3 regions of the Aneurinibacillus baijiui genome follow, and region 2 is predicted to be linked to each of the others. Evidence: riboswitches for the same ligand, from Rfam matches in the RefSeq annotation. Region 2 holds a riboswitch; each other region holds the start of a gene.
The links. A riboswitch is a leader RNA that binds a small molecule or an ion and turns the genes downstream of it on or off. The one in region 2 is predicted to bind cyclic di-AMP.
Positions count from the first base shown of each region.

Region 1: linked by a shared signal. The riboswitch ahead of AB3351_RS15645 (C40 family peptidase) and the one ahead of AB3351_RS07245 (hypothetical protein) in region 2 are both predicted to bind cyclic di-AMP.
Region 3: linked by a shared signal. The riboswitch ahead of AB3351_RS21210 (Na-translocating system protein MpsC family protein) and the one ahead of AB3351_RS07245 (hypothetical protein) in region 2 are both predicted to bind cyclic di-AMP.

Region 1 is NZ_JBFTXJ020000008.1:116,624-126,600, reverse strand. Features, by position in the region: gene AB3351_RS15670 (HD-GYP domain-containing protein) at 1-1,003, shown strand, start outside; gene AB3351_RS15665 (FAD-dependent thymidylate synthase) at 1,033-2,427, shown strand; gene AB3351_RS15660 (cell wall hydrolase) at 2,668-3,318, shown strand; gene AB3351_RS15655 (AbrB family transcriptional regulator) at 3,419-4,525, shown strand; gene AB3351_RS15650 (DUF3891 family protein) at 4,552-5,319, shown strand; cyclic di-AMP (ydaO/yuaA leader) riboswitch at 5,547-5,679, shown strand; gene AB3351_RS15645 (C40 family peptidase) at 5,687-6,151, shown strand; gene AB3351_RS15640 (GlsB/YeaQ/YmgE family stress response membrane protein) at 6,369-6,626, shown strand; gene yunB (sporulation protein YunB) at 6,745-7,494, shown strand; gene AB3351_RS15630 (NupC/NupG family nucleoside CNT transporter) at 7,775-9,004, shown strand; gene AB3351_RS15625 (pyrimidine-nucleoside phosphorylase) at 9,029-9,977, shown strand, end outside.
Region 2 is NZ_JBFTXJ020000003.1:166,881-176,857, reverse strand. Features, by position in the region: gene AB3351_RS07265 (hypothetical protein) at 1-64, opposite strand, end outside; gene AB3351_RS07260 (aldehyde dehydrogenase family protein) at 376-1,866, opposite strand; gene AB3351_RS07255 (DUF1444 family protein) at 2,025-2,909, opposite strand; gene AB3351_RS07250 (hypothetical protein) at 2,953-4,125, opposite strand; cyclic di-AMP (ydaO/yuaA leader) riboswitch at 4,295-4,423, shown strand; gene AB3351_RS07245 (hypothetical protein) at 4,427-4,780, shown strand; gene AB3351_RS07240 (DUF948 domain-containing protein) at 4,878-5,327, shown strand; gene yhfH (protein YhfH) at 5,597-5,737, shown strand; gene AB3351_RS07230 (hypothetical protein) at 5,866-6,084, shown strand; T-box leader at 6,136-6,363, shown strand; gene trpS (tryptophan--tRNA ligase) at 6,414-7,397, shown strand; gene AB3351_RS07220 (enoyl-CoA hydratase-related protein) at 7,455-8,252, opposite strand; gene AB3351_RS07215 (DUF533 domain-containing protein) at 8,341-8,802, opposite strand; gene AB3351_RS07210 (YvrJ family protein) at 8,954-9,100, opposite strand; gene AB3351_RS07205 (DUF2922 domain-containing protein) at 9,112-9,327, opposite strand; gene AB3351_RS07200 (DUF1659 domain-containing protein) at 9,368-9,592, opposite strand; gene AB3351_RS07195 (PilZ domain-containing protein) at 9,775-9,977, shown strand, end outside.
Region 3 is NZ_JBFTXJ020000017.1:43,209-53,185, reverse strand. Features, by position in the region: partial or broken gene AB3351_RS21235 (catalase) at 1-967, shown strand, start outside; gene AB3351_RS21230 (SDR family NAD(P)-dependent oxidoreductase) at 1,064-1,816, opposite strand; gene AB3351_RS21225 (DUF3600 domain-containing protein) at 1,885-2,568, opposite strand; gene AB3351_RS21220 (sigma-70 family RNA polymerase sigma factor) at 2,555-3,142, opposite strand; gene AB3351_RS21215 (hypothetical protein) at 3,340-3,594, opposite strand; gene AB3351_RS21210 (Na-translocating system protein MpsC family protein) at 3,771-4,154, opposite strand; cyclic di-AMP (ydaO/yuaA leader) riboswitch at 4,276-4,431, opposite strand; gene AB3351_RS21205 (alpha/beta hydrolase) at 4,576-5,340, opposite strand; cyclic di-AMP (ydaO/yuaA leader) riboswitch at 5,527-5,672, shown strand; gene AB3351_RS21200 (potassium-transporting ATPase subunit F) at 6,130-6,225, shown strand; gene kdpA (potassium-transporting ATPase subunit KdpA) at 6,257-7,936, shown strand; gene kdpB (potassium-transporting ATPase subunit KdpB) at 7,949-9,977, shown strand, end outside.

The DNA.
Region 1 (9,977 bases), on a different contig from region 2:
AGATATGACGCTAACAGATAGTATGATTGAGCGTTTAAAGCAAAAGGGAATCAACACGATATATATACGGGATGAAGCGACGGAAGATATAGAAATCGAAGAAACTATTTCACAAGAAACCAGACAAATGGCGATGAAGGTTATTTATCAGGGATTCTCAGAAATCATTCATGCCGAGAAAAAGTGGAAAGCGCGCCTCTCTCCCGCTACAACGGCTGCTTTCCGCAATGTGTTTGAATTGATTTTGGCCGATTTGAAAAACAACCGAAAAGCGATAGGACTATTAAGTGATATGTACATTCAGGATCATTATGTGTATGCTCATTCGCTTAATGTTGCGATCTATGCTGCAGCGGTCGGTCTTGAACTTGGATATACGGATAAGGAATTGTTGGAACTTGGCATCGGAGCTATGCTGCATGACATTGGGAAGCTGATGATTCCCGAGGAGATTCTGTATAAGCCTGGCCGTCTTACCGATGAGGAGTTCTCTACCGTAAAGCAGCATGCAGAATACGGATTTAACTACTTGCGTCACCAGCAAGGTATCCCGTTGCTGGCGGCGCATTGTGCGTACCAACATCATGAGAGACTTGATGGGACAGGTTATCCGAGAGCTTTGCAAGGTGACGAAATCCATAAGTATGCGCGTCTGCTCTCCGTGTGTGATGTATTTGATGCGCTGACAACCAATCGGGTATATCGTAATGCTATGCTACCGCATGATGCTATGGAAATTATTTTTGCCGGTACAGGCACTCATTTTGAGCCGAAGATTGTTGAAGCGTTCCGTAAGACGGTTGCTATTTATCCGATTGGCTTAACAGTTACACTGAATACGGGAGCCGTCGGCATTGTTGTTGATTATAATCGGAATCTACCGGGACGACCTGTAGTGCGCATCATTAAGCGTGAAGATGGAAGCAAGCCTGTCCCGTATTACGAAATGGACCTTTCCAAAGAGCTCAACATAACCATCGTACAGTGTGAGCCGATTTTATAGCGGAATAGATGAATGGGGTGGAGCAGGGAATGAGATTGGAGAATTGTGTAACCAGTACTGAAGATAACGTATATGCAATTAAAAATATACCAACAGAAGTAGTAGGCACTGTTTTTGCCAAGGTGAGTCGGAGTCCGTATAGCTTCCGTGAGAGCTTGTATGATTTGATCAAAGAAGACACATTGCAGCTGCCGGATGTAGATATGATCTCCATGTGGAAGCAGTCCGCAGTCTATTCCGGTGGATTCATGAAGGAGTGGGAGGCTAGGTATGGTCACCCGAGTATCAGGGAGCATGCCGTGGCTCAATTCTGTATTGAAGGTGTCTCTCGTTGGTTTACTGAGGTATTAGAAACCGTCCAAGCTGCAAAATGGTTATCGTTTACTGAGTTTAACATGCAGAATCAGAAATCGCAGGCCTTTGTCATTCCAAAAGAGCTCGATGACCATCCAACGCTTAAAGAGCGCTATATTCGTTTTGGAGAAGAATGCTTTGAAAAATACGAAGAGCTTATTCCGCTGTTTGTTGATGTCATCAAAAAGAGGAATCCAGATAGAAAAGACGGTGATATCGAAAAGCTGGCATACGAGAAGGCGCGTAATGTGCTGCCGCTTGCTGCGAAGTCTAATGTAGCCGTAACAGGGAATGCGCGGGCCATCTCGGATGCGATAGCGGAAATGCTCGCCCATGAAGGCTATAGCCAAGAAGTGGTTGAGACCGCAGCAAAAATTAGAGCACATACAGCGGAAGTATTGCCGTCCCTGCTTCGTGATACAGAAGCGACTCCGTATTTGCGTTCTTATACAGCCGAGTTTTATAAGCGACGTACATCCCATGTGGATATCCTTCCCGTGTACAATGGCCCGTTTGTTGAAGTAGAGGATGCAGTTGGTCTTTCCTGTACCCATGCAAGGGATATTGTGCTAGGTGATATGACGGAAATGAATCGATTCAGCGAACTTCCAACGGTGATGCGCGCCTTTGGTAAGCCGGTTGCCATTACATGTTCTCAAGGATGCCATCATCAGATCATCCGGCATCGGGCCTTCGATTTTTCTTTGCAGCTACCGGATACTTACTATGGGTTGATCATCCCGTCTGAAGCAGCAGAAGCGTCTGACATACCAGAAGCAGAGCGGATCTTCGATATTCTACTGAGCATGCGCGATCAATCCCATCAATTATATAATGAACTTGTGGGTGCAGGGCTCAGCGGCATTGCGCCGTATGTAGTGCTTAACGCCAATGCGCGCCGTCTTCCGCTCTATGCTAACCTGTATGGTCTGTCCCATTTTGTCACGCTTCGTAAGGAAGTATATGCACAGGATGAGATTCGCAGTGTGGCATCGCAGCTTGAACGTGTGTTTCAAGAAGAAGAGCAGGCGCTATCTGGCTTTACAATGGATCGTCATCATATAAAATAAAAGCCGCAGAAGAGAGGAGGGGATGCACCTCTCTCTTTTTTCATATGCAGCCTATATATACGAATCGACAGGAAGGCTTGTGGGAATCGTTTCCTACGTTTTTGCTTCTTTTCTTTTGAAACTTGCTGAAACCTCCATATTCTCTCTCTTTTTTCCATATAGTTACGACTTTTTGTGTATTGAATGCCCAGTGGGCTCTCCCTATAATGTGGGGAAGGAGAAAGAGGAGGTCACGCCAAGATGAAGAAGAGAATCGTAGTACCGCTGCTCCTGTCCGCTCTTATGCTAGGAACTACAGCAGGACCGACGTATGCTCATGCAGGAGCGGCACCAATGTTAAAGAAAGGCATGAAAAACAGCGATGTCTGGGATTTACAATTTCAATTGGGTACCCAAGGATATCTTTCTGTAGCGTCAACCGGCTATTACGGCACATTGACTGAAAAAGCGGTACAGGCTTTTCAGCGTGAGCATGGTCTAGCGGTAGATGGAGTAGCTGGGCCAAACACACTGGCCAAAATAAAGAAATCGACGATAAAAAAAGAAGATGTAGATAAGCTCGCTCGGGTTATCCACGGGGAAGCGCGCGGTGAATCGTTTGAAGGACAAGTTGCTGTAGGTGCGGTAGTATTAAACCGTCTGCAATCAGAAGAGTTCCCAAAGACGATGCAAGAGGTGATTTTTCAGCCGGGCGCATTCACGGCTGTCTCTGACGGTCAATATGCCCTGACGCCGAATAAACAGGCGTATCGTGCAGCGCGTGAAGCGCTTCGAGGAGTCGATCCGACTGATCGGTCACTTTATTACTTCAACCCCGATATTGCTACATCCAAATGGATTTGGACACGGCAGCAGATTAAAAAGATCGGCAAGCACATCTTTGCTAAATAGTGTAACATCATCCCCGCTTCTTACCGGAGCGGGGGTTTTTTATTTGCGGCAGATTAAGGAAGGGAGTAGGATGAGGGAAGAGGTAAAGGAGAGAAGCTAAATGGAAACGATAAAAAAACATGCGGCTGCGTTAGAGACTGCGGGTGTAGGTATTGTGGGTGCTTTGCTGTTTTTGCTGCTTCACGTACCGCTTCCGTGGATTCTTGGTCCGGTAGCATCTGTAACGATCTGGCGCTTGCTAACCGGTCGTTCGCTTGTATGGCCGTATTCATTTCGTCAGACGGCCCTTCTTCTTTTAGGATACATGCTGGGTGCTTCGTTTACGCGGGAGACGGCCTTGCAGATCCTCCAGCAGCTTCCATTCATGCTGATCTCAACGGCGCTTACGGTCGGGATCAGTCTGTCGCTCGGCATGATCATTGCCAAGCGTCTTGGAGCGGATATTGCGACAGGGATTTTTGGCAGTGTACCCGGCGGACTCTCACAAATGCTTATCCTAAGTGAGGAGGCGGAAGCAGTCGATGAGACCATGGTAGCCTTTATGCAGACAGTTCGCGTCATGGCCGTTATTTTTCTGGTGCCGTTTCTTACGGTGCATGGTCTTGAGCAGCCGATGGTTTCTAGCGGAGACGGGGGAGGGACGGCGGCAGGAGCAGTCGGCTTCTCCGCTTCATGGGAGCAGTATTTTCTCTATGCCGGTATTGCGCTGCTTGGCATGTGGGGAGGACCGCGCCTTGGTCTTCCTGCGGGCGCTTTGACAGGGCCGCTGCTGAGTACTGCGATCGTATTGGTTGCTATCGGCGGAGAAGCCCCTCCTCTTCCTTCGGCCTTTGTTCTGCTGTCTCAATTTGCGATTGGAGTCCATATCGGCTTACAGATGAAGCCGCAGTCGATTACAAACATGCAGGCTTTAAGTATATATACGGTGCTTAGCAGTATCATTCTTGTTCTTTTTTCCCTTCTGCTCGCATTTTTGCTTACATTGTGGACACCGATGACATTGACGACAGCTTTTTTAAGCACTGCACCGGGCGGAATTGCCGAGATGGGTGTAACGGCGAGTATGGTGCATGCTGATCTATCGATGGTGAGCGGATATCAGCTCTTTCGGGTGTTTTTTGTCATGTTCCTCGTTCCGCCCCTTTTACAGTGGTGGCTGCGGCAGCGTGCGAATGAAAAAAATATGGGTAAAGAGAAGGTAACATAACAGAGTAAAAGCAAAGGAGAGAGAATATGATCGCATATGAACGGGAATATAGCTTTGTCATGTTCACACAGCATGATCACGCGCTCGCTTCTGGAGGGATGGCTGGACACTGGAAGGATGATTATTTTATTGGAAAAGAAAAACGTGAGGAGGTTATCTACGGAATCAGTCAGCATGATCGGGGTTGGATAGATGTAGACGATACGCCATTTTGGTATGATGCTGAGAGGAAGCCGTATACATTTGTAGATTTTCCTTTGGTACCCAAGCTCCCTTTTTACAAAAAAGGTGTAGACGAAATCGAGAAGGAGAGTCCGTATGCGGCACTTTTGTGCAGCATGCACTATGTATCTTTTTTTGATGGTACGTCTGAAGAGGCAGCGCTGGCATATGTGGATAAGGAGCGGGAGAGGCAGCGTCGGCTTCTTGCACAGTTCTCCCTCAATCAAGCAGAAAAAGAGGCGCTGGATTTTCAATTTGATCTTCTTCAATTTTGCGATAACCTTTCCTTGTATGTTTGTATGCAGGAACCCGGCGTAGCAAAAGAAGAAGAAATCAGCTGGTTCCGGAACGGTTTCCCGCAGGCATTCGCTTTTGCAGCAGGTAAGAAAGTGATGGCTCATTGGGCAAATGCTCAGACGGTAGCGCTGCGGCCTTTTCCGTTTGCGGATATATGGGAGATCACAATTCCGTATAAAAATGTCTCCAAGGAGAAGATTAGGCAGGAAGGGATTGCGCGTGCGTATCATGAAACAGCATGGGAGGAACGGCGCATATTATTTACGGATAAATAAAGCCAGGATGGATGCATCCTGGCTTTTAGAAGTTATATCCAAATCGTAAAAAGAAAGATTATTTTTTCGGGTTGCAAAAAAATTCACCTAATTGTGTCTGAAATGTGAACAATTTCTTAAAAATCTTCTCTTTTTCGATAGAATTCGATAAACTTAAACCGTTGTTGTTGGAAAGAGATAGAAACATAGAGAATGATTACTATTGTAGAGGTGGCCAATTAATAGAAAAAGTTTACTTGCCGAATTCACATTATGTGAAGCGGGGGACGATTTACTTCTGGGGTGTATTCGTGTACATACGAAAAGAGACCTTATCCTCTTAACCCGTCAACTAACCTCGTAGGCATGAAGGGAGTAACACTAGACGATGGTAAAAAAGACGATCATGACAGTTGCAATGGCAGGTGCAGTTGCGATAAGCAGCCTCTTTGTGCCTGCTGGAACAGGAGTGGCTTCTGCAGCCAATGAGTCTCTTGTATCCAAAGCAGTAAGTGTATTAGGAACTCCATACAAATGGGGCGGAACGACAAAAAGCGGTTTTGATTGCTCTGGATTCTTAAACTATGTATATAAGAGCGAGAAGATTACGTTACCGCGTACGGCAAACGCAATGTATCAGAGAGGGCAGACGGTTTCCCGCTCACAGCTGCGTACTGGAGATTTGGTGTTCTTTAAGACGTCCCGTCGTGCTCCTATTACACATGCAGGTATGTATTTAGGTGGAGGCCGATTCATTCATTCCTCTAGCAGCCAAGGTGTTTCCATCAGTAACATCAACGATAAGTATTATTGGGGTTCCCGTTATGTGGGAGCCAAGCGTGTTACGAAATAAATAGATAGTAAGATACATACAGACCTACGCTATTAACTCTCAACCGAATTCATTCGGTTGGGGGTTTTTATTTTTTTCCACCATTCGTCCATGATGAAACCAGATTCTTACTTTTATTTTGTTATATGACGAAAATGTGTCAAGAAAAAAAAGGCGGGGTATTACAAAGCATAAGCAATTTTGCATTACGATAAAGACATCTGGAGGGATACACAGTATGAGTTTTCTATGGGCATTAATTGTTGGAGGTATTATCGGTTGGTTGGCTGGAGCCATTGTCGGAAGTGACGTGCCAGGCGGCATTATCGGAAACATTATTGCCGGATTCATCGGTGCATGGATCGGTTCTGCTCTTCTTGGCGACTTTGGTCCGGTGGTAGGCGGATTTGCCATCGTTCCAGCCATTATCGGTGCAGTCGTGCTTGTGTTTATCGCAAGCTTGCTGCTTAAAGGAATGCGCCGTCGCAGCTATTAATAGAAACGAATAGTAGTCAAACTCAAAGCCCGTCGGCAGAACTGCTGGCGGGCTTTTTACGCATGTTCAGTGTTAGCCCTTCACCCTTGGGCATATATTACAAGCAGGGGGTGGCGGTATGAAGCGGAGAAGATTGCGCAATCGCTCAACGCGGGCGCCTATTCCTTCAAAGTTTATGTTTCTCATCTCCTTGCTTATCTTTTTAGGCCTTACCTTTCAAACTTTTTATTATGTGGAGAAAAATATCGAGCCTGTTCTTCATGAAATTGCTCGCGTTCGGGCGGATCAGATAGCGACGAAAGCGATCCATGAAGCAATTAGCAAAAAGCTGATCAAAGAAGTTAGCTTTAAGAACCTGGTAGAGCTAAAAGAAGATAGCCAGGGAAGAGTGCAAGCCGCGCTTTTTAACGGAAATGAATATTCACGAATCGTGCTCGATGCAATTGAAAATGTGTCACATGCTTTAAATGACCTTGAAGCTATGCCGCAGACGCTGCCTATTGGGCAGGCTCTGCACAGCAACTTGCTTGCGCGTATGGGTCCAGATCTCCCCTTGACGCTTGTTCCATTCGGCAATGTGCATGTAGAAATGGATATCAAGATGCAGGAGGCAGGCATTAATATGGTGCTAATTACCGTAGTGATGATTGTGCAGACGAAGGTCAAAATCGTCATTCCCTTTTCGACGGAGCCTGCCTTGGTAGAAGCAGAATACCCAATCTCTAACGCGCTTATTGTGGGGAATGTACCGCAGTTCTACTATGATGGGGAAGGAAGGCCGACCGGCAGCGAAGTGCCAGGGGTGATTCCTCCTTCCATTATTCCACCGATTCAGGCGAATACAGAGGAAAAAGAAATAAAAAAATAGGCGGGAATATGTTTAAGAAAAAAAAGATTCGGGAATAGTAATAATACTAGCATGAGAATTTTTTTCTCTCTCTTTCTCCCCCTATATTGCCACTGCTCTATTAGCAGTGGTCTTTTTTTTGTAGTACGTGCAGTTCAGAGAGAATAAAAAGGGGAAATGACTTTTAAAATGGGTATGAAAAGATGTGAGGCAGGGTAAATGAATGAATGTAGCTGCTAATCCCAGAACGCGATGGTAGAGAACGGATGTTGTCTACATTAATGTGATGAGGTGAGAGAATGTGAATATTTTGTGGGGCTTTTTTGGAATCCTTGTAATATTTGCGATTGCTTTCTTGTTTTCGACGAACCGAAAAGCCATTTCGTGGCGGCCTATCCTAGGCGGATTAGCAATTCAGTTAGTTTTTGCATTTATCGTATTGAAATGGGAAGCAGGAAAGGCAGGACTGCAGCGATTAACTTTGGCGGTAACAGAGATTACGAATTATGCCAATGAAGGGGTGCAGTTTCTTTTTGGCGGACTCTATATAAAGGAGTCGGGGATTAGCTTTGTATTCGCCTTTCAAGTACTGACAGTAATTATTTTCTTCTCCTCTCTCATCTCTGTTCTGTATTACCTGCGGATCATGCAGGCGATCATTAAGGTGATCGGCGGAGCGTTGTCCTGGATGCTTGGGACAAGCAAGGCTGAATCGATGTCCGCGGCCGCGAATATTTTTGTTGGGCAGACAGAAGCGCCGCTTGTGGTGCGTCCGTATATCGCTACGATGACCAAATCAGAATTATTTGCGGTTATGACCGGTGGGTTGGCTTCCGTTGCCGGCTCAGTGCTGATCGGTTATTCGCTTCTTGGCGTACCGTTGGAGTATTTGCTTGCTGCAAGCTTTATGGCGGCTCCTGCAGGCCTTGTTATGGCGAAGCTGTTCGTACCGGAGACGGAGGAAGCGGAGAGCGCTCCGGGCAGTCGACTTGAGTTTAAGATGGACGACGATACGGAATCGGTTAATGTAATTGATGCGGCGGCACGTGGGGCAAGCGTAGGCTTGACGCTTGCGTTGAACGTCGGCGCTATGCTGCTTGCTTTTATCGCCTTGATTGCGCTCGTAAACGGCATTCTTGGAGCAATCGGCAGCCTGTTTAATTATCCGGGTTTGTCTTTGCAGCAAATTCTCGGGTTTATTTTTGCGCCGTTGGCATTTGCTGTAGGGGTGCCGTGGGAGGAGGCGGTAAAAGCGGGCAGCTTTATTGGACAGAAGCTTGTGTTGAATGAGTTTGTAGCGTATAGCGATTTTGCTCCGCAAATTCAGAATTTATCACCAAAAACAGTCGCGATTGTCAGCTTTGCCTTATGCGGATTTGCCAATTTATCCTCGATGGCGATTCTGCTTGGCGGACTGGGAGGGCTGGCACCGGATCGCCGCCAGGACATTGCGCGTATGGGACTTCGATCCGTTGCTGCTGGTATGCTTGCTTCGTTGTTAAGCGCAGCCATTGCTGGTATGCTATTGTAGAGGAAAAAACAGGAGGTGTTCGGCATGAGAATGGTAGACGTGATCGAGAAAAAACGTGACGGACAGGAACTGAGTAAAGAAGAGATTGATTTTGTGATCGCTGGATATACGAGCGGCGAGATTCCGGATTATCAGATGGCGGCTTTAGCTATGGCGATTTTCTTTCGTGATATGACACAGGATGAACGGGCGAATCTGACGATGGCAATGGTAGAATCGGGCGATCAGATTGATCTCTCAGCGATTCAGGGTGTCAAAGTGGATAAGCATAGTACCGGTGGCGTAGGGGATACGACTACGCTTGTGCTCGCTCCGCTTGTGGCGGCTCTGGGTATCCCTGTGGCGAAGATGTCAGGTCGCGGACTGGGACATACGGGAGGAACGATTGATAAGTTGGAATCGGTACCGGGCTTTCATGTAGAGATTGATAATAAACAGTTTAACGAGCTGGTGAATACGAATAAAGTAGCGGTAGTTGGACAGAGTGGGAACCTGACTCCTGCGGATAAAAAGCTGTATGCGCTGCGCGATGTGACAGCGACTGTCAATTCCATTCCGCTTATTGCAAGTTCCATTATGAGCAAAAAGATTGCCTCCGGAGCCGATGCCATTGTGCTCGATGTTAAGACGGGCAGCGGGGCTTTTATGAAGGATCTAGAGCATGCCCGCGAATTGGCAGAGGCCATGGTTGCAATCGGAAACAATGTGGGACGCCAGACGATGGCGGTAATCTCTGACATGAGTCAGCCTCTTGGCTATGCGGTAGGCAATGCTTTGGAGGTACAGGAAGCGATTGATACGCTGCGGGGGGAGGGACCCAAAGATTTAGAAGAGCTGTGTCTGACGCTTGGTAGTCATATGGTGTATCTTGGCGGTCAGGCTGATAGCCCGCAGGCGGCCCGCGAGAAGCTTGAAGAGGTCATTCGTAATGGGAAGGCGCTTGAGACATTCAAGACGTTTCTTTCAGCGCAGG
Region 2 (9,977 bases):
ACATCGCCAATACGACGGTTACAGCTCCCAACGCATAAATAATATGAGCTAAATCCCAGTCCATTCATACCCCTCCTTGTCTAATTGCCCCTTTTGAAACCGCTTACTTTTAATTAGGCTTTTCTTCTCTTATTTGCCTATCCTATTTACAAACTTTCATCCACGTTCCTCCTCTCGAAAAGAGTATATTGTATACCATTTATTGCAGTCTAACACAATATTTACGATATTAACAGTATTTTTGCAAATAATCTAACAACTTTTCAGGTCATACGCATGTCTATATTAAGATGTAAGATCAAGAGTTTTATAGGTAAAAAAAAGAAACAGAGGAGCACTGCCTCTGTTTCTCATTCCGCCATGTATTCTATGTTTTTAGCGGGTATTGACCCATACACTTTTTACTTCTGTGTACAGTTCTAGTGCATAGCTGCCCATCTCACGTCCAATTCCGCTTTGTTTGTATCCACCGAACGGAGAAGCCGCATCGAATACATTATAGCAGTTTACCCATACTGTACCTGCACGAATGCGCTCGGCTAACTTGTGGGCATTGGAGAGGTTTTGTGTCCATACTCCCGCTGCAAGTCCGTACGTAGTACGATTAGCTCGTTCAATCAAATCATCCATATCTTCAAACGGCATGGCCGCTAATACCGGTCCAAAAATCTCTTCCTGAGCAATCGTCATCTCATCGGAAACATCAGAGAAAACGGTTGGTGTGACAAAATATCCTTGATTCAGCGCATCTTCTTCACGGACGGCTGAGATCATCTGAGCGCCCTCTTTGCGACCGATATCAATATAATCCGTTACCCGGCTATGTTGTTCGGCTGAGACTAACGGCCCCATTTCTGTATCCGGTAGTAACCCATTGCCGACTTTGATTTTTTGTGCGTGTGATACCATATCACTCAATACATTGTCATATACCTTTTTGTGTACATACAAGCGAGAGCCTGCGCAGCACACCTGTCCTTGGTTAAAGAAAATACCACTCAAAGCACCTGGAATTGCCCGTGACATATCCGCATCCGGCAGGATAATATTCGGTGACTTACCGCCCAACTCAAGCGATATTTTCTTGAGTGTTCCGGCTGCTTTCTGCATAATCAGGCGTCCGACTTCCGTCGATCCGGTAAATGCGATTTTGTCTACATCGTAATGCTCGACAAGCGGCTGACCCGCCTCTTCGCCAAAACCTGTGACGATATTTACAACACCTTCCGGGAAGCCTGCTTCCATAATCAATTCACCAAGGCGAAGCGCGCTAAGCGGCGTCTGCTCTGCCGGCTTTAATACAACTGTATTGCCGCATGCAAGCGCTGCACCGAGCTTCCACGCCGCCATCAAGAGCGGGAAGTTCCACGGAATAATCTGTCCAACGACCCCAACAGGTTCACGTTTTGTATAGTTAAAATAATTCGGTATAGATACAGGAATTGTCTGACCGTAAATCTTTGTGGCCCAGCCCGCATAATAACGGAAATGGTCAACAGTCAATGGCACATCTGCATTGCTTGTCTCCCGAATTGGTTTTCCGTTGTCTAATGTCTCAAGCTGTGCCAACTCTTCCGCATTTTGTTCAATTAGATCGGCCAGACGGTACAAAAGCTGTCCACGCTGCGATGGACTGACTTTGCTCCATGAGCCATTTAGCGCTGCTCTCGCTGCTTTTACCGCTTTGTCAATATCCTCTGCGCCGCCTTCAGCGACCTGACATAATACTTCCTTCGTAGCTGGGTTGATTGTTGCAAACGTCTTACCGCTCGCTGCTTCAATCCACTGGCCATTGACAAGTATTTTTTTCGGTTCCTTGAGGAATTTTTCAACATTTGGGTGTAATGATGGAGAAGCTAGCTGCATGAACAAAAGCCTCCTTTAATTTAATAATCTAAATCCACCACTTACTATATATGAAAACGTTAACAAAATAAATATTATTTTTGATAAAATACAGAATATTCTTTCGATATAAAATAACAAAAACCGACATGATCCCATGTCGGCCCTCTTCTTGATGTTTATTGCTCAGGCGGACGCTTCTTCCTTCCGCCATGACTTGGATATTTATGTCTTGATTTCGGATTCTTCATTACCATATACGGCTCTAGCCCCCCATCCTCGTACATAAACGGAATCGGGGAAATCGGAACGCTTGCACGCATAGAAAAGTCAACCGTAAGCTGAGCTAGCATATATGCGCCCTTGGCGTCCGCTAAATCCGCAACAATCAACACATCTTGATGCGGGAGCGCGACTCCCATCTTGCCGCTCACCTTCTGTCGCATCCACAGAAGAAGATCCTCATTCAATACTCGGCTGGCACTATAGCTATCTTCTGCATTAAAGAAATAAAAAATATTATCGCCAACCTTATCCTGCTTTGGCGTACTTTCTAGTCGTCGTAAATTATCTAGTGCCTTTTCATGGAGCGCTGCCTCTGTCATATTTGCTTCAGCAAGCATCTCCTTGCTGATGAGTGTATAGCTTGCTTCCAAATCAAGAGCATACAATACGATACTCTCGGCTGTATGTGCGCGCCATACAAGCGCCTTGTTTTTTTCTGCGGATGTAAAAGAAGGGTGGCGCAGCACCGGATAGAGTCTGTGCTCCTGACCGACCAACCTGTGCTTTTGTGCGGCTTCACGGATAGTACGCACAACCTTCTCTGTAAATTCTGCAAGCCACTTCTCTTTATCTGATTCATATTGCTCCACTTTAGCAAACAACGGAGTCAACTTGACAGCCATATCGCCTTCACCAAGCTGACTGTGGAGAATCCTTATCTGCTCAAGGTCGCTTTTGTTGCCCTCCACCCTCCAGCCTTCCGGAAGCGAGCGTTCTAGTTCCTCGATTACTCTCTTATGCGTCTCTTTCTGTAATTGCGCTTGCTTATTTTCTTCCATACTATCTCGTCCTTACTATTCATAGTAATGTAGGCGCCAGCTTTTATGACTGGAATAGCTTCTGTTCAAATTCATTAATTACCTGATATGGACTCTCTCCGCTTCGCTCAGCCAGTTGGGAGAGTGCACCACGAATGAACTGGATGAATTCTTCCAACTCTTGTTCATTATAGACTACTTGATCCCCTTCCATGTGTGCAGTTACCACCATGGAAGTAACGAACTGTGTCATTGGCACGTACTCGTCATTTAAGAAATAAAAGACATACGGGTATTGTTCAACCAGGCGGCTGGCCCAGGCATTTACAGCTTCATCCTGCATTACATCTTCAAGTTCACCTGAAAACCCGTAAAAAGAAAATACCAATCCACCTTTTTTCTCCCGGATTTTCGCGCCATCAGATAAAATACCATCGAAGAAAGCTACAAGCTTCGTAATATCTTCACGCTCAACTTCCTCACGCGATATCTGGACAGGCGTAATATAAGAAAAATCTTCTTCTATATATTCCTCAGCCGCTTCTTCATCATCAGTTTCGTACCCTTCCTCTGCCAATCGCTGCGACATGGTAGCCAACCAGCGTTCAAACGTTACTAAATCTTCCTCTCCAAGCGGCCATTCGATCGCTTCAGCAAATGCTCCCGCAATCCGACGGGCATCCCAATTCAAAGCTTCGCACGTATCATAAATCATCACCAGGCGACTCTGAACAAACGACTGCTGCTTCTCTGGATACGAAGGTAGGGTATATGTGCGGTAAATGCGCGCCGTCTCTTCATCTGTCCAATCAAAAAAAGCGGTCGCATCATATGTCTCCCGTTCGGCCCCTTCGATATATTTTCCGATTCGCTTGCCGAAGAATTCGTCCGTCTCTTCTAGAAGTTCCGGCGAAAGCCGAAGTTGTAGGCATCCCCTGTGACAATACCCCTGTTCGGCTTCTTCCAATATGTCTTCAACCAGTCGCTTTATCTGCTTATAGTTATGATGTTCAATTTTATCGCGGGTAACCGTATATAGACGCGGCTCTGCTTGCTCCTCATTCCTTACATGGTTGGCTGCATACGGATTTTCTTTAGCGGCAGACTCTCTTCCTGCTTCTTCATCTAACTCCCATACTTCGTCCGTCCATTCGGCTTCATGCTCATCTGTTATCGTTTCACGTTCTTCATTGTTTTTCCGTCCCGCAAACATTCTGCGTAGGAATTGTCGTACCATGATTAACTCCTCCTGTTGCCTTTTCCTACCTATTCGTCATGTTCCCCTTGTTTTCCTATCCTATTGTAATAGTAAAACGAACAAAGGGAAAGCGTCGAAAGCACGTATCTCCTATACGCTAAAAATCTAATTGACAATTCACATCGATGTGCCTTATTATGATTCAATCATGATTCAAATGCCGAATCCAATTGGAGCGGGGGACCCACGTAATAGGGGTGAATCACCTCTGGTGTAGGGCATCCAACCTTATGTCCGAATCCGTCAGCTAACCTCGCAGGCAAAATTAAGGAGAGGAATTATGGTTAGTTTTTTTAGGAGTGTACTGAGAAAAGAAGGCAAGCCAAAAACGCTTGAAGAACTGCAAAAGGATGCAAGAAAGTGTTTAGTGGGGCTGACAGGAAAGAAAGTAACGGTGACCGTAGAGACAAACCAGGAGAAAAAAGAGATCAAAGGAATTTTAAAGAAAGTATCTGCGGAGATCATGGGCAACAAACATCAATGCCTACACTTTTGTCTCGATATCAACACACAAAGCATTGGAACACTTGAAGTTAACTCCGTTCTTGAGAGCGAAGAGAATGTTGTTGTACTGTGTGAACCGGATCATTCACATCCCGGCCACTACAACAAGATCATTACCGTAACGAAATAAATCATGTACACCCCGTCCAACACAGGCCGGGGTGTTTATTTTTTTATAATTGGCGGTAATACACAAATAAATAACTTAAATAAAAGAGGTGACAGTAATGGAGTTAGCAATTACAATCGCGGTCATCGTTATAGCAATCGCTGTAGCTGTGCTCACCGTATACATGGTGCTATTCTTCCGTAATTTAATTCCACTTGTAAAACATGCGGATGAGACGGTTCAGCACGTTCAAGGTAATGTTGACCGCCTTATGGCAAGTGTCGATGTCTCTTTAGGAGAGATGAACCGCATTTCAAGCGATATTGCAGTGAAAATGGATAAGCTTGACAGCAGCTTTGAAGCTGTAGATTCAATCGGACGCGGCTTGACAATTGCCTCAGAAACCGTCCAAGAAAAGATGGTGAAGAAAGATACTAGCTGGGCGGACAAAATTTCTGAACTTGCAGCCGCTGGCTTCAGCCTTTATCAAGGTGTTAATAAGTTACGCCAACAAAAAGCAGTGGCACAGCCTTCCTCACGATCCGGACAGCCGCCTGCCCGAATGTAACTATAAACAAACCATAAAAAAGCTTTGCCTCTCATGGGCAAAGCTTTTTTACATTGTGTGTAATACAACAGACAAAAGAATCATTTCATTAACTTTATAAAAATGAAGAAATAAATAAAGTAATGAAAAAATAATAAAAAGAGAAGAATAAGGATGTATAAAGAAGAATAATAGAGCATGTATCTAAAAATGTTTTTATTTATATTACAACAGATAGTTGATTATTGAATGCTGTTATATTACAATTATAAAAAAAGGAGGCGTCAACTATGATTCCAGTATCTGAGTTCTATAACAACCTTCCGAAGAAAACATGTGCTCGTTGCGGATCTGTAATATCTGAGCAAGCTGAATCGTATAAAACGGAGTGTGAAGAGTGCCATACGAATCACGATAACTACCCTGCATAATAGAATAAAGATAGGAAACGTCAATGAAACAATACACTAAATAGCACCTCACCAAAAAAGTTTGGGGAGGTGTTTTGTTTTTTGGGTATATAGAGAAGATAACCTAAATTTCAGAAATGAGGTGCAGCATGTATAATAAAACGGTCAACTCGCTGCAAGCCGACATCCTACTGCAGGTGAAACGCTGGTTTTCTTCTTGGCCACCAAGCTATGAACAACTCGAAGGCTTTATTTATGGTTATCTCCAAAATTGTGACCCCACTTCTCCTATATCAGAAAAAAAGCTTTTTGCGCGAGAATTGGTTCCACGCATTTATGAAGAACTTCATAAACACGATGTTATGTGAACACTTGAAATGCAATAGTGTTTTATATTATGATTATTCTTACCTTGAATACAATAGGCAATGATGAAGAGAAGTAAGCGGAACGAGACGTAATAGAGAGCCGGGGATGGTGGAAGCCCGGTACGCACTCCCCGACTGAATGGACTTCTGAGCTCCCTGTCGAACGAATGAAGCAGCACTAGTAGACAGCGGCGGGTCTCCCTCCGTTATACGGGAATGAAGTGAACTGGCTGCATATGCCGGTTAATTAGGGTGGTACCACGGCTCCTCGTCCCTTGCGGATGTGGGGTCTTTTTTATTTATTTTTACATAGAAGGAGTGATGTACATATGAAACAGATCTTTTCTGGTGTACAACCTAGCGGAAATTTCACATTAGGCAACTACATTGGCGCCATGAAGCGCTTTGTTGACCTACAGACAGAAGGAAACTGCATCTACTCAATCGTTAACCTTCACTCGCTTACCGTGCCTAAAGAAGCCAAAGAACTGCATGACTATACGATGCAGTTAGCCGCCATGTATTTAAGCATTGGAATCGACCCGCAAAAATCGATTTTATTCATCCAATCGCAAGTACCTGAGCATGCAGAGCTTGGATGGTTAATGCAGTGTACGGGATACATCGGGGAATTAGAACGCATGACACAATATAAAGATAAGTCGGCGGGCAAAGAAGTCGTTACCGGCGCTCTTCTTACCTATCCTGCGCTGATGGCTGCCGATATCCTTCTCTATAATACAACGCACGTTCCTGTAGGAGAAGACCAGAAGCAGCACTTAGAATTCACAAGGGATATGGCAATGCGTTTCAATAAGAAGTATGGAGAAACATTCGTAATTCCAGAACCGATGATCCAAGAATTCGGCGGTCGCATTATGTCGCTCGATGATCCAACGAAAAAAATGAGCAAGAGCAATCCAACTGCCGGAAGCTATATTGCTCTGTTAGATGAACCAAATGTGATTGCGAAGAAAATCAAACGAGCTGTCACTGATTCAGAAGGCGTCGTGCGCTACGATAAACAGAATAAACCGGCTGTCAGCAACCTGCTCACTATTTATGCAGCATGCTCTGGCGAATCAATCGATACGATTGTACAGCGTTATGAAGGACGAGGATATGGCGATTTCAAAAAAGATCTGGCCGAAGTCGTTGTCAATGCACTTACACCGATTCAAGATGAGTATACGCGCTGGATGGAAAGCCCAGAACTTGTTGATATCTTAAAAAATGGAGCGGAACAGGCACACGCTATTGCCGCTAAAACAATGGACAGAGTACGTAAAAATATGGGTCTTGTCGCATTCTAGGCAAACTAATGGCAAAAGGCGTGTATGTCCTCGGGATATACACGCCTCTTGCTTTATTTATTCTCCTTTAAACTCAGGCTTACGCTTTTCGCTGAATGCATTCAGCGCTTCTATACGGTCCTGTGTCGGAATGATAACTTCATATGCTTTTGTTTCGATTTTAAGACCGGTCTTTACATCAACTTCCATACCATAATTGATCGCATACTTCGCCTGAATGACAGCTAGCGGTCCGTTCTGCATAATTTCTTCAGCTAGCTCCCGGCACTTTGGCAGCAATTCTTCACGCGATGCTACCCCATTTAGGATTCCGAGCTGTTCTGCTGTAGTCGCATCAATTTTTCGTGCCGTCAGAATAAGTTCCTTTGCCTTTCCTTTTCCGATCAAGCGCGGCAGGCGCTGCGTCCCACCCGCCCCCGGAATAATCGCCCAGCTTACTTCTGTCATACCAAGCTTTGCCGAGTCGACAGCGTAGCGAAAATCACAGGCAAGCGCAAGCTCAAAGCCGCCGCCGAAACAAAAGCCGTTAATTGCCGCAATCGTTGGTTGTGGAAGCTCTTCTACCATATCAAATACCGAACGAATTTTATGAATAAACTTGCGCACATCTTCTTCGCTCATTGTACGCCGTTCTTTTAGATCCGCCCCCGAACTGAACGACCGCTCACCTGCACCCGTGAAAATAACAGCTCGAATTTCTTTATCAAAGCGGATTTGATCAAGAGTGTTTTCGAGCTGCACTAGTGTATCGTAATCAAAACAATTCAGCTCATCAGGACGGTTCAATGTTACGTATGCCAGATGGCCTTCTTTTTCGAAAAGAACTTTTGTCTTTGCTGCTACTTCATTACCCATACATTCGCCTCCACTTTTCTGCAGTTTTACCTTTTCCTGCCCTATAGATTCGACAAATGTATGCGTTTTCCTTCTATATTATATAGATTCAAAGAGGAGCTTTTTTATCACTTGATACCATAGCGTCTTGGACAATCCCGCTCCAACGTGATTGCCAGGTAATTCCCTCCATGACCCATTCTTTTATTTGCTTGATCGTATATTCAGTTAGACCAAGCGCTTTGCCGATGCAATAAATCATCGCAATTTCTTCTTGCGCAATATCTTTATCCAATGCAGCCAGCTTGAACATCTTACGAATAAGAACCATCTTTTCGGTATGGTCTAAATACGGACTTACCTCTAAGGCCAGTTCCTCTGCGTTCTTTGGATTCTCTAAATCATCATGGAAGATCTGTCTTTCTCTTACGGTAAAAACATCTAGATTTACCTGCTGAAAAATCCGCTGCATCTCTTCATCGTCTAGATATCCATCTGCCTGTGCTACACAAATTAACAACCTAATTTCATATAGTTTCGGATGACTTGCCGCATCCGCTTCGCCCATCATGGAATCAATACTCCTTTCATGAAAACGCTTTAACAACATTATAACATGTTTGATTGTAATAATTATTGTGAAAATCGTAACGTTCACATAAAGTTTATAATTTGCAGTCCAAATGCAGGAAACGGCCCTGCAAAATGCAGAGCCGTCCGCTTTACTCTTTTGTCGCGTGGATGGTTTGGGCAAGTTGAGCAATCGTTGACGTTAACTGTTCTAGCTTGGCTTCAATTCGCACCAATAAGTACAGTGTGATGGTCACCGGAAAGCCTACATTTGAAATAAAAGCCACCCATTCATTCATACTATGCCTCCTTATGCTAACGGGATTACGGAGGCTGTCTGATCAATCACGCGTGCGTTTTTCTTACCGGTAATTGTTCCTGTCGTCGTTGTAAAAATCTGTTTTGCAATTAGCAAATCCATCGTAGCCGCTACCTGTACCGGATCAACTGGGAGCTTAGGATTTGGCAGCGTAAGACGCAGCGTACTTCCGTCCTGAGCCGCGAATGTCAATTCCAATGTTTTCATGCCTGCTTCTCCCTCCTTTCAGCAATATCCACTTCCATCCTTACTCCTCCACTACATCTGTCGTAACAAGCTGCTGCACACCTGCAAGCGGAAGCGTCTGCAATTTCGCAAGCGCTGTCGCTGCTTCATGAATTGCTATGGGCGTAGCCGTTGTAGCTATATTTTTGTATACTTTTTTAGCAAGCTTCATTCTCCCTTTTACGTCTACGCCATCCTGAAACAAAAGAACCAGTTGTATTCCAGATACGGAACTTGTAACTGCCATCGTATTCCCCTCCTTTCTTTCGGCACTCTGTACCTTTCTACTGTATAATCCCAGCCCTCTTTATTAAAACGGGACAATATACAGTAATAATACAGAAAAAAAATAATGTTAAAAAAATTATTCCTTTTATCCCATAAGATGTATAAAATAAAATGAATGCTATATGTGTAAAGGAGATGAATATGGAACACAATAAACGGCAGCATTTTAGATATGTATTTCAAAAGCCATTATGTGCAAATATGACAATCGTTCAGATTAAGGAAAATCGCATTGATGCAAAAAGTATCAAAACATGCATTCTAGACATCGGGCCAGGCGGCATACGATTTATGACCCATCTTACACTGCCTGTTAACCCTTATGTGGTGCTAGAATTTCAGAC
Region 3 (9,977 bases), on a different contig from region 2:
GGTTATTTTGAAGTAACAAATGACGTATCGAACTATACGAAGGCCGCATTTCTATCTGAGGTTGGAAAACGTACACCGGGGTTTGTCCGCTTCTCCACGGTAGCGGGTGAAAACGGCTCTGCCGATACCGTGCGTGACCCACGTGGATTCGCTGTAAAACTCTATACAGAAGACGGAAACTATGACCTGGTCGGCAACAATACACCCGTGTTCTTCATCCGAGATGCGATTAAATTCCCTGACTTCATTCATACGCAAAAACGCCATCCGCAAGCGCATTTGAAAAACTCGGATGCGGTATGGGATTTCTGGTCACTGTCCCCTGAATCGCTGCATCAGGTAACCATTCTTATGTCTGACCGCGGCATTCCTGCCACGTTCCGTCATATGCACGGCTTTGGCAGCCATACATTCAAATGGGTAAATGCGGAAGGCGAAGCGGTCTGGGTAAAATACCACTTCAAGACACAGCAGGGCATCCAAAACCTTAGTGCGGATGTCGCCGCAAAAATCGCCGGTGAAAACCCAGATTACCATACGGAAGACTTATTTAACGCCATTGAAAATGGGGATTACCCGGAGTGGAACAGGCAACGTTTTCTCCCGGAACACTCGTACCCGGCATTGATGTTTCACCTGACAAAATGCTGCAGGGTCGCCTCTTCGCCTATGCGGATGCACACCGCTACCGTGTCGGTGCAAACCACAACGCCCTTCCGATCAACCGTCCGAAGGTTATGGTGAATAACTATCAGCGCGACGGACAGATGCGCCCGGATCATAATTATACCGTCTCTTAAGCGAAGAAGAACGCATCCGCCTTGTGCAGACTATCGTTGACGCCATGAAGCCGGTCACAAGGGACGAGATTAAGCTGCGGCAAATTCAGCACTTCTATAAGGCTGATCCTGAATATGGAGCACGTATTGCAGAGGGACTTGGCCTGTCTGTCCCTGAGATGGTCTAATTCCCCACTGAAAAACAATAAAAAACAGGTACCCAATAAAAGAAACGGGTACCTGTTTTTATAGTAGGAAGCTAGACAACAAGAAGAGGTACTTTTTCATCTACCACCGCTAACAGTAATTGTTTCCCCCACAATATAATTGGATGCATCTGATGCAAGGAAACAAATCACCTCTGCTATTTCTAATGGAGTTGCAGCACGTTTCATGGGAACAGAGGCCACTAATCGTTCGAGACGATTATCATTAGGAGCAAATTTGTCATGAAATGAGGTTTCAACCATTCCAGGAGCGATTCCATTTACAATAATCCCATGCTCAATAAATTCCCTGGACATCCCAACCGTCATCGTATTTACTGCACCTTTTGTTGAAGCATAGTGGATGCTTTCACCTGCCCCTCCAATACGGGCTGCTGCCGAAGAAAGATTAATGATTTTGCCGTTTTTTCGCGGAAGCATGTCCTTTAATACTGCCTGTGAGCAAAAGAGAACTCCTTTAACATTCAATGCATATGTCTCATCCCAAAGCTCCTCATCTATATCCATGAATGCGCTTTGTCTAATGCCTCCACCTGCATTATTTACCAGCACATGGACGGCTCCGTAAATTGAAACAACTTCTTGAACCATTCTTTCAACTTGGTCTTTCTTCGTAACATCCGCTTGGATTGCCGTACACTCCCCTCCCTTTTCTTGAATCGTTTGCATCGTTTCGTTTGCTCCCTTTTCGTTTGTATGGTAGTTAATAACCACTTTTGCACCTTTGGACGCCAGCAGTTCTGCTGCCGCACGTCCAATTCCAGAACTCGCTCCCGTAATAACGACAACTTTCCCGTACAAATCCTGCACAATGCCCCCCCTATTTTAGATGCGATTCAGATCGTATTACTATTATATAAGAGGGGCTCTGATTATTGTTACTTTTTACTCACATACTCCATAACATCTACGGCCGCTTGATATTCCTGCTGAAGCACTTCTGGTAGCTTTTCTATTTCAATCGGACCTGCACTTGGGTCAATACCACTCTGTGCCATCACTTTTTCATGCGTCATTAACGCGTCAATATAGCGCTCATATTCCTGCGCTGTCAGTACATCCCGGCTCGATTTTTTACCATTTAACTTATCAAAATACGGCAGCACAGCCAGCAGTGCCTGCTTGATCTCCTCTTTTTTCACCTCACCGATGCGATCGTAGTCAATATTCCCGTATGGATCCCCATAGTTGACTTTAGCTGTGCTGATTACTTTAAGGAAGCGTTTAAACTCTGCATACTCTTCTGCTCCCAGTTCTCCCTTTGCCTGGGACAGCTTCGCATTAAACAGCATGTACCCTTCCATTGTTATGCTTGCAGCATGCTTCTTCACATTCTCAAACGAACCATATAACTCATCGGCCAGTAAGGATTGGTACGCAAATGCACTCGTCGGAATAAGTAGGGCTGCGGCTAAAATGCCCGCTACCATGCGTTTCTTCATTTTTTTCTCTCCTTTGCTGAATACAATATTGTTCATTACTTTTTCTTTTAATTCAGGGGGCGGAACAATACCCTCTGCTCTTTCATGCATGATTTTCTGCAGGCAGTTATCGGGATTCATGAATATTCTCCACCCTTCGCAATAAAATTTGTTCATTTTCCTGTTTCTGCCGCAGCTTTTTTAACGCGGCGTTAATCCTTGATTTTACGGTCCCTATCGGTATATCCAGGATAATAGCGATCTCTTCCTGTGAATGATCATGTAGATAACGAAGGATAATCACCTGCTTCAACTTATAGGGCAGCAGATCAATCGCGGTACGCAAGTGCTTGTTGGCCAGCTTATTAATCACATCGTTTGTGAAATCACTTTCCATTGGCTGCGGCTGTAGTTCTGCTTTTTTGGCGATGCGAAACCGCATCCATCTCTTCCTTCGATAGGCGCTTACCTGACGCATGACAATCCCCATCAACCACGGAAGAAAAGAGCGTGTCTGATCAAAGCCAACCAGTGAGCGGTATAGTTGAATATAAATATCCTGTATCACATCCTCCACATCAGATTTATCCTCAATCAGGAAGTGGACGGCTTTATAGACGCGGTCAATTGTTTTTTCATATAACTCACCATATGCTTCACGTTCTCCTATAAGCGTGCGTGCGATGAGTGTGCGGTATTCGTTTTGTTCCTCCATCCGTCATTCCTCCTTACGCTCTACACCTCTATATTGGCACGAAAGAAGGATCGCGTTCGCTTTTTTCACAAAAAAATGCCCATTCCGCAAAAATAAATACGAAACGGGCAAAGAAACGATAGGAGCTGTCGTTTTATTGCAGGATTAAAAAAGAAACTTTTCCTGTATCACTATAGATTACGTGACTGGCGCCTAAGCTATAGTAAAGTGTGCTGAGCCGTTTTTTGTTGGGCGTTACAAGATAGCGGCAGCAGGCTCCCTACGTTGATATCTCTTACCCTGATGATCGATTCATATCCGCATGCCCGGAAATACGCTTCGTCCTCTTCTTCATGCACCAGTGCTAAAAACGGCTGACCTACATCCTGCAGCTTCCGTAGAAATACTTCACCACCCCGGTTCGACGTACAGACAAGCACATATTCATGGCGACCCACGATAGCCCTATTCATCCTTTTCTCTCCTTTTATATCATCGATATTTCATGATGAAACAAAAAACCTGCGGTCTCTCACACGATCCCCATACCAATCGATAATCAATCGGCATCGGAATCCCACAAGAGTCCGCAGGTATACGTAACACCGGGCGCTTTGTCCGATCCCTGTGTTCAGTCTTCCTGATGAATCTATCCAACCTCTTTTATTCTCAATTCCTTTTCTAGATCACAATCAAGAATAAATACTTCGATCTGCTCTCCTAGCTTCGTGCTAATATCGCTGTGGCTGGAGATGACCTGACATCCGGTAATACCGGAGATGATCACTTTCGTCTTTTCACTGTTGGATTCACGCAGAATCCGCCGCATCTCTTTAACAAGCGGCTTCCCGCTCTCGATGCACACCAGCGCCTTCTCCTCCTGGGTCAGCACTTCCTTGAGCCGGATCATAACCATGTCTTTAATAATATATGTTTTTGTTTCTTTCGGCCCTTTGCCGAGAATTTCGCGCAAGAATTTAATATAGGCTTCACTGATTGCTGCTTCCATTTTGCTTTTGCTTGACTGCGCCATTCTCTTCCAAAACTCCTTTGTTTTTATCTTTATTTGAAGTACAAAAAAGCCGTACGAAGAGGTCTCTTCATGCGGCTTTTGCTAAGCACAGCAAAGAAGCTGTCATGGTATCACAACAACACCCTCCTCTCTCTACACGCTTACGAGGTTAGCTGACGGATTCGGACGTGAGAGTCGCCCTACTCGGTCTCCCGAGATTCACCCCATACGGCACTGGCTGTACTATGCGCCGCGATTGGTTCCCCCGCTCCCTATTGGGACTCAGCGATCAAGCTGGAAATTTTTATTCAGTTAGCTGAAGTTGAAATCATCTTACGTCCGGCTTGAATCTTTTGTAAAGGAATAAATTTTAAAATATAACAGGCTTTATCAAATTATATCTTCTCTATTCTTATTTTTTCTCGATTTTACGCTCTTTATCTTATTTTTTCATATGCGTGTTATACCATGCACAAGCAGCTTGTTCTAGCTCATCCATGTGTTCGATAAAGCTGTGTGCAGCCCCTTCTATGACCATCAACTCAGAGTTTTTTGGCAAATACATAAGCGCACGACTTGACCGCTCCAGCAGTAGCTTCTCTTCTGCATCGCTCTCATGATTGCCATGGATCAGCAATACCGGACACGCAATCGGCTGCAAGAGGGATGCCTGGTCAATCTTCGCAAAATCATGAAGCATTTGCTGATCAAGCCTAATGATTCTTCGCACCCCTTCTTCCCTGTGTACCGTAATCAAGCCGTACTTTTCTAATTCATACATTTGTTCTTTTGTAAAATAGTCATCCCACTCGTACTGCATTGCGTCGGTTAAGGCGCCGGATAATACCATGGTTACGATATCTCGCGTATAACCTCGAAGACAGATTAAGCTGCCGAGACTATGTCCATATAGTGCAATCCTCTCATATCCTCTTCCTTTGACAAAGTGCATCGCCGCTCGCAAATCATCCACCTGCTTCTCTGCTGTGATGATCTCGTCCTCGCTTTCACCGCAGCCGCTGAAATCAAAGGCAAGCGCAGCATAACCGGCATGGTTAAATGATGCTGCCAGCCGCTCAAACCGTCCTCTTGATATTTTATCTGACATGAATCCATGAGCCATGATAATGATTGATCTTGATTCTGCCGGATATAAGTGTCCGACTAACATTTTATTACGTACATTTGTGAAGACAACTCGCTCCAATACCATCACTCCTTACTACACATACAAGTAAACACGAGAAATTGAAAGAGAAAAAGAGATTGCGTGTGAATATGTTTAATTTTACCGCTTACTTATCCACTATTGTCTAAAAAAAGTGGATTTTCCTTCGTATTTCCCGTTTTATTTTTTAATTCTTCTGCTCGTATAATAAAGCACATACAGCAACTGCATATCTGGCCTAGTTCCGAATCACTCGGAAGCGGAGGACCCAATCTTTTGGGGTTAATCCTTACACTTGTAAGGAGGGATGAGAGTTACTCTTTCGCCATCCTACCCGTCAGCTAACTTCGTCGGCTAAAGCGAGGGAGGTCTAAAGACCGCCTATTTGAGGAGGTTTTTTTGTTGCCGCATTACGGAAACAAAGAACCCCTTCAAGATACTTGCAGGTCTTTTTGTTTTGCCATAATTTCATAGCACTGTTTTGATGAAGAAGAACAGGTGGACAGAGTGTAGGCCCGCACCCGGGGTGATGGGCAGGCATTCCGTAGACCGGTGACGCTTTTTCTCCGACAGATAACCGCAAGCAAGCCATTAGGCCGGCAAGCGTTGGTGTTTCGTTGATCCTTTTCTTGGATTGACTGCACAGCGCTCGTCCCCTGGCTCTCTTTCCCTATGCGGTTCATCGGATAAAAGCGGCATCGGTCTATTTTTTTTGCGGATATGTAGGAGAAAGGGGGCTTTCGTTATGTTTAATGATGTTGTGATCATCGGAGTATTCATATTGTCATTTTTACTTTTCATCGGTTTTACAGAATTCTGTGACCGTACATGAAGGAGGTGAATGAAGTGGGCATGATCCTGCTGATTGCTTTGGCTATGATTTTGTACTTATGCTTTGTTCTTATCAAACCAGAAAAATTTTAATGTGATGTCTTTATATTTAGGAGGCTCGCCAATGAGTACAGGAATTCTTCAGGTAGCTGCTACACTGCTTCTGATCATCCTGCTGGTAAAACCGGCAGGCAGCTATCTCGTTCGCGTATTTGATTATGAAAAAACAACGCTAGACCGAATATTCGGTCCCATCGAACGCCTCTTCTATCGCGTGATGGGTGTTCGTGAGACCGAGACAATGAACTGGAAACAGTATGTAACTGCGATGCTGCTCTCTAACTTCGTTATGGTGCTGCTGATGTATGCCGTACTTCGCCTGCAGAAGTACCTGCCGCTTAATCCAGACGGCATCGACAATATGCCAAGCGCGCTTGCCTTTAATACCGCCGCTTCGTTTATTACCAACACAAACTGGCAGGCCTACAGCGGTGAGAATGGGCTTTCGTATCTATCGCAAATGCTTGCGATCACATTCCCGATGTTTACATCGGCAGCGACCGGTCTGGTCGTGGCAATCGCCTTCATTCGCGGAATCAGCGCACGCCAGATACATCTTGGAAACTTCTATGTGGATCTGGTTCGCTCGCTGTTCCGTGTGTTTCTTCCGCTTTCCCTAATCGTGGCCCTATTTCTCGTATTTCAGGGAGCGCCACAAACACTCGATAGCGCCCAGACAACAACAACCATCGAAGGTGCACAGCAGACGATCACACGCGGCCCGGTCGCTTCGCTTGAATCCATTAAGCATATCGGAACAAACGGCGGGGGCTACTTCGGTATGAACGCCTCCCATCCGTTCGAGAATCCGACGCCGCTGACCAATCTGGTGCATATTCTCTGCATGATGCTTGTACCGACAGCTCTCGTCTATGCCTTTGGTGTCATGATCAAAAACAAGCGCCAGGGTTGGACGGTATTCGCCACCATGGCAATCCTGTTTCTTATGATGCTCTCTGTCGTCTTTCTTTCGGAATACAAAGGGACACCGGCCCTGGATGCACTAGGCATCTCCGGCAACATGGAAGGCAAGGAGGTACGATTTGGTTATTCCCAATCCGCGCTGTTCACGACGGTAACGACAGCGGCCACAACGGGATCTGTCAACAACATGCATGACTCTCTTACACCGCTGGGCGGGCTGGTGCCACTTGCTCAGATGATGCTTAACAACGTCTTTGGCGGTGACGGTGTCGGCCTATTAAACGGATTGCTGTACGTTATTCTGACGGTCTTTATCTGCGGATTAATGGTCGGTCGTACGCCAGAATTTCTTGGCAAGAAAATCGAAGGCAAGGAAATCAAGCTGGCTTCCATCGCACTGCTCGCTCATCCGGTCATTATTCTGGTGCCGACCGCTATCGCGTTCCTGCGGCCTGAATCCATGGCCTCAATCCTTAACCCCGGCTCGCACGGCATCTCTGAAGTGCTGTATGCTTTTACATCTGGAGCCGCAAATAACGGATCGGCATTTGCAGGTCTTAGTGCGAATACGAACTTTTACAATATGGCAATCGGGCTTGTCATGCTGTTTGGTCGCTACATCTCGATCGTGGCTCTGCTGGCGATTGCAGGCTCACTGGCCGCCAAGCGTCTGGTTCCGGCAACAGCCGGGACATTTCGGACCGATTCAGCACTGTTTACGTTTATTCTGTTGGTAATGATTCTTGTGATCGGCGCACTTACCTTCTTCCCTGCTCTTGCGCTCGGGCCGATCGCAGAACATTTGAGCATGTGGAAATAAGGAGGATGCTATATGGGGAGTAAGCAGAAAAAAATGCTCACAAGTGAGCTTGTCACGCAGGCAATCGTTGACTCATTTAAAAAGTTACATCCATTTGTGATGATCAAAAACCCTGTCATGTTTATCGTCGAAGTGGGTACATTCATTACGCTCATTCTTTCGTTTGCACCGGATGCATTCGGTGCAAGCACGGTAAGCCGCGGGTACAATGTTTCCGTTTTTCTCATTCTCTTGTTTACTGTGCTGTTTGCTAATTTTGCGGAAGCATTGGCGGAAGGCCGAGGCAAGGCACAGGCGGATACGCTGCGCAAAACCAAAGCAGATACGATGGCTAAGTTGCTGCAAAAAGATGGCAGCACCAAGGAAGTAGCATCGACCGAGCTTCGCAAAGGAGACATCGTCCGAGTTGATACCGGAGATTTGATCCCTTCGGACGGCGAAATCATCGAGGGTCTCGCCTCCATTGACGAATCGGCCATCACTGGGGAATCCGCCCCGGTGATTAAGGAAGCCGGCGGCGATTTTTCTTCTGTTACCGGCGGTACACGCGTCGTCTCCGACTATATTATCGTAAAAGTGACGACGGACCCCGGTGAATCGTTCCTTGATCGCATGATCTCACTTGTCGAAGGCGCTTCGCGTCAGAAGACACCGAATGAAATCGCACTGACCACACTGCTTGCTGTGCTGACCCTTATCTTTCTTATCGTCATTATTACGCTTGTACCATTGGCTAACTACCTACATGTACAGCTTGATGTTGCGACGTTAATCGCTTTGCTTGTCTGCCTCATTCCGACGACAATCGGCGGCTTATTGTCCGCGATTGGCATTGCCGGTATGAATCGCGTGACACAATTCAATGTATTGGCCATGTCAGGAAAAGCTGTGGAAGCGGCTGGCGACATTGACACAATGATCCTTGATAAAACTGGCACCATCACATTCGGAAATCGCATGGCAGCCGAATTCATCCCAGTAAGCGGCCTGTCCGAGCGGGACATTACGTTTGCCGCACTGCAATCATCCGTCAAAGACGAAACGCCTGAGGGGCGCTCCATTGTTGATTTGGCGAATCGTCTTGGGAGCGATTGGGGCGAGCCGAACTACAGCCAGGCTGAGGTGATCGACTTTACCGCAGAGACCCGCATGTCCGGGCTTGATCTACCCGACGGAACCCGCATTCGAAAAGGGGCCGTAGATGCCATCAAATCGTATATAAGCGCACAAAGCGGAAGTGTCCCTATGGATCTTGAAGAAAAGGCTGCACGCATCGCCAAGGCAGGTGGTACACCGCTGGCTGTAGCGGTGAATAACCGAATTATTGGTTTGATTCATTTGAAAGATACTGTCAAACCGGGATTAAAGGAACGCTTCGCTGAGCTTCGGGCAATGGGTATCAAAACCGTCATGTGTACAGGTGATAATCCACTCACCGCTGCGACCATCGCTCAAGAAGCCGGTGTAGATGAATATATCGCTGAAGCAAAACCAGAAGATAAAATCGAAGCCATCAAGCGCGAACAGGCTCAGGGTAAATTGGTGGCAATGACCGGGGACGGCACGAATGATGCCCCAGCGCTTGCTCAAGCGGATGTAGGACTTGCGATGAATTCCGGTACGATGGCGGCGAAGGAAGCGGCCAATATGATTGACCTTGATTCCGATCCGACGAAGCTGCTGTCGGTTATCGAAATCGGCAAGCAGTTGCTCATTACGCGCGGCACGCTGACCACGTTCTCCATCGCTAATGACATCGCCAAATACTTTGCCATCATTCCGGCGCTGTTCATTCTCGCTCTGCCGCAATTAGACGCACTGAACATCATGCATCTCGCATCGCCGCAATCCGCTATTTTATCGGCGCTGCTCTTTAATGCAGTGATCATTCCTCTGCTCATTCCAATTGCGATGAAAGGTGCCAAATACAAGCCGATGAGCGCCAACCGCCTGCTGGGCCGAAATCTATTCATCTACGGCCTTGGTGGTGTAGTGGTTCCGTTCATCGGGATCAAACTCATCGATATGATCATAACCGTCT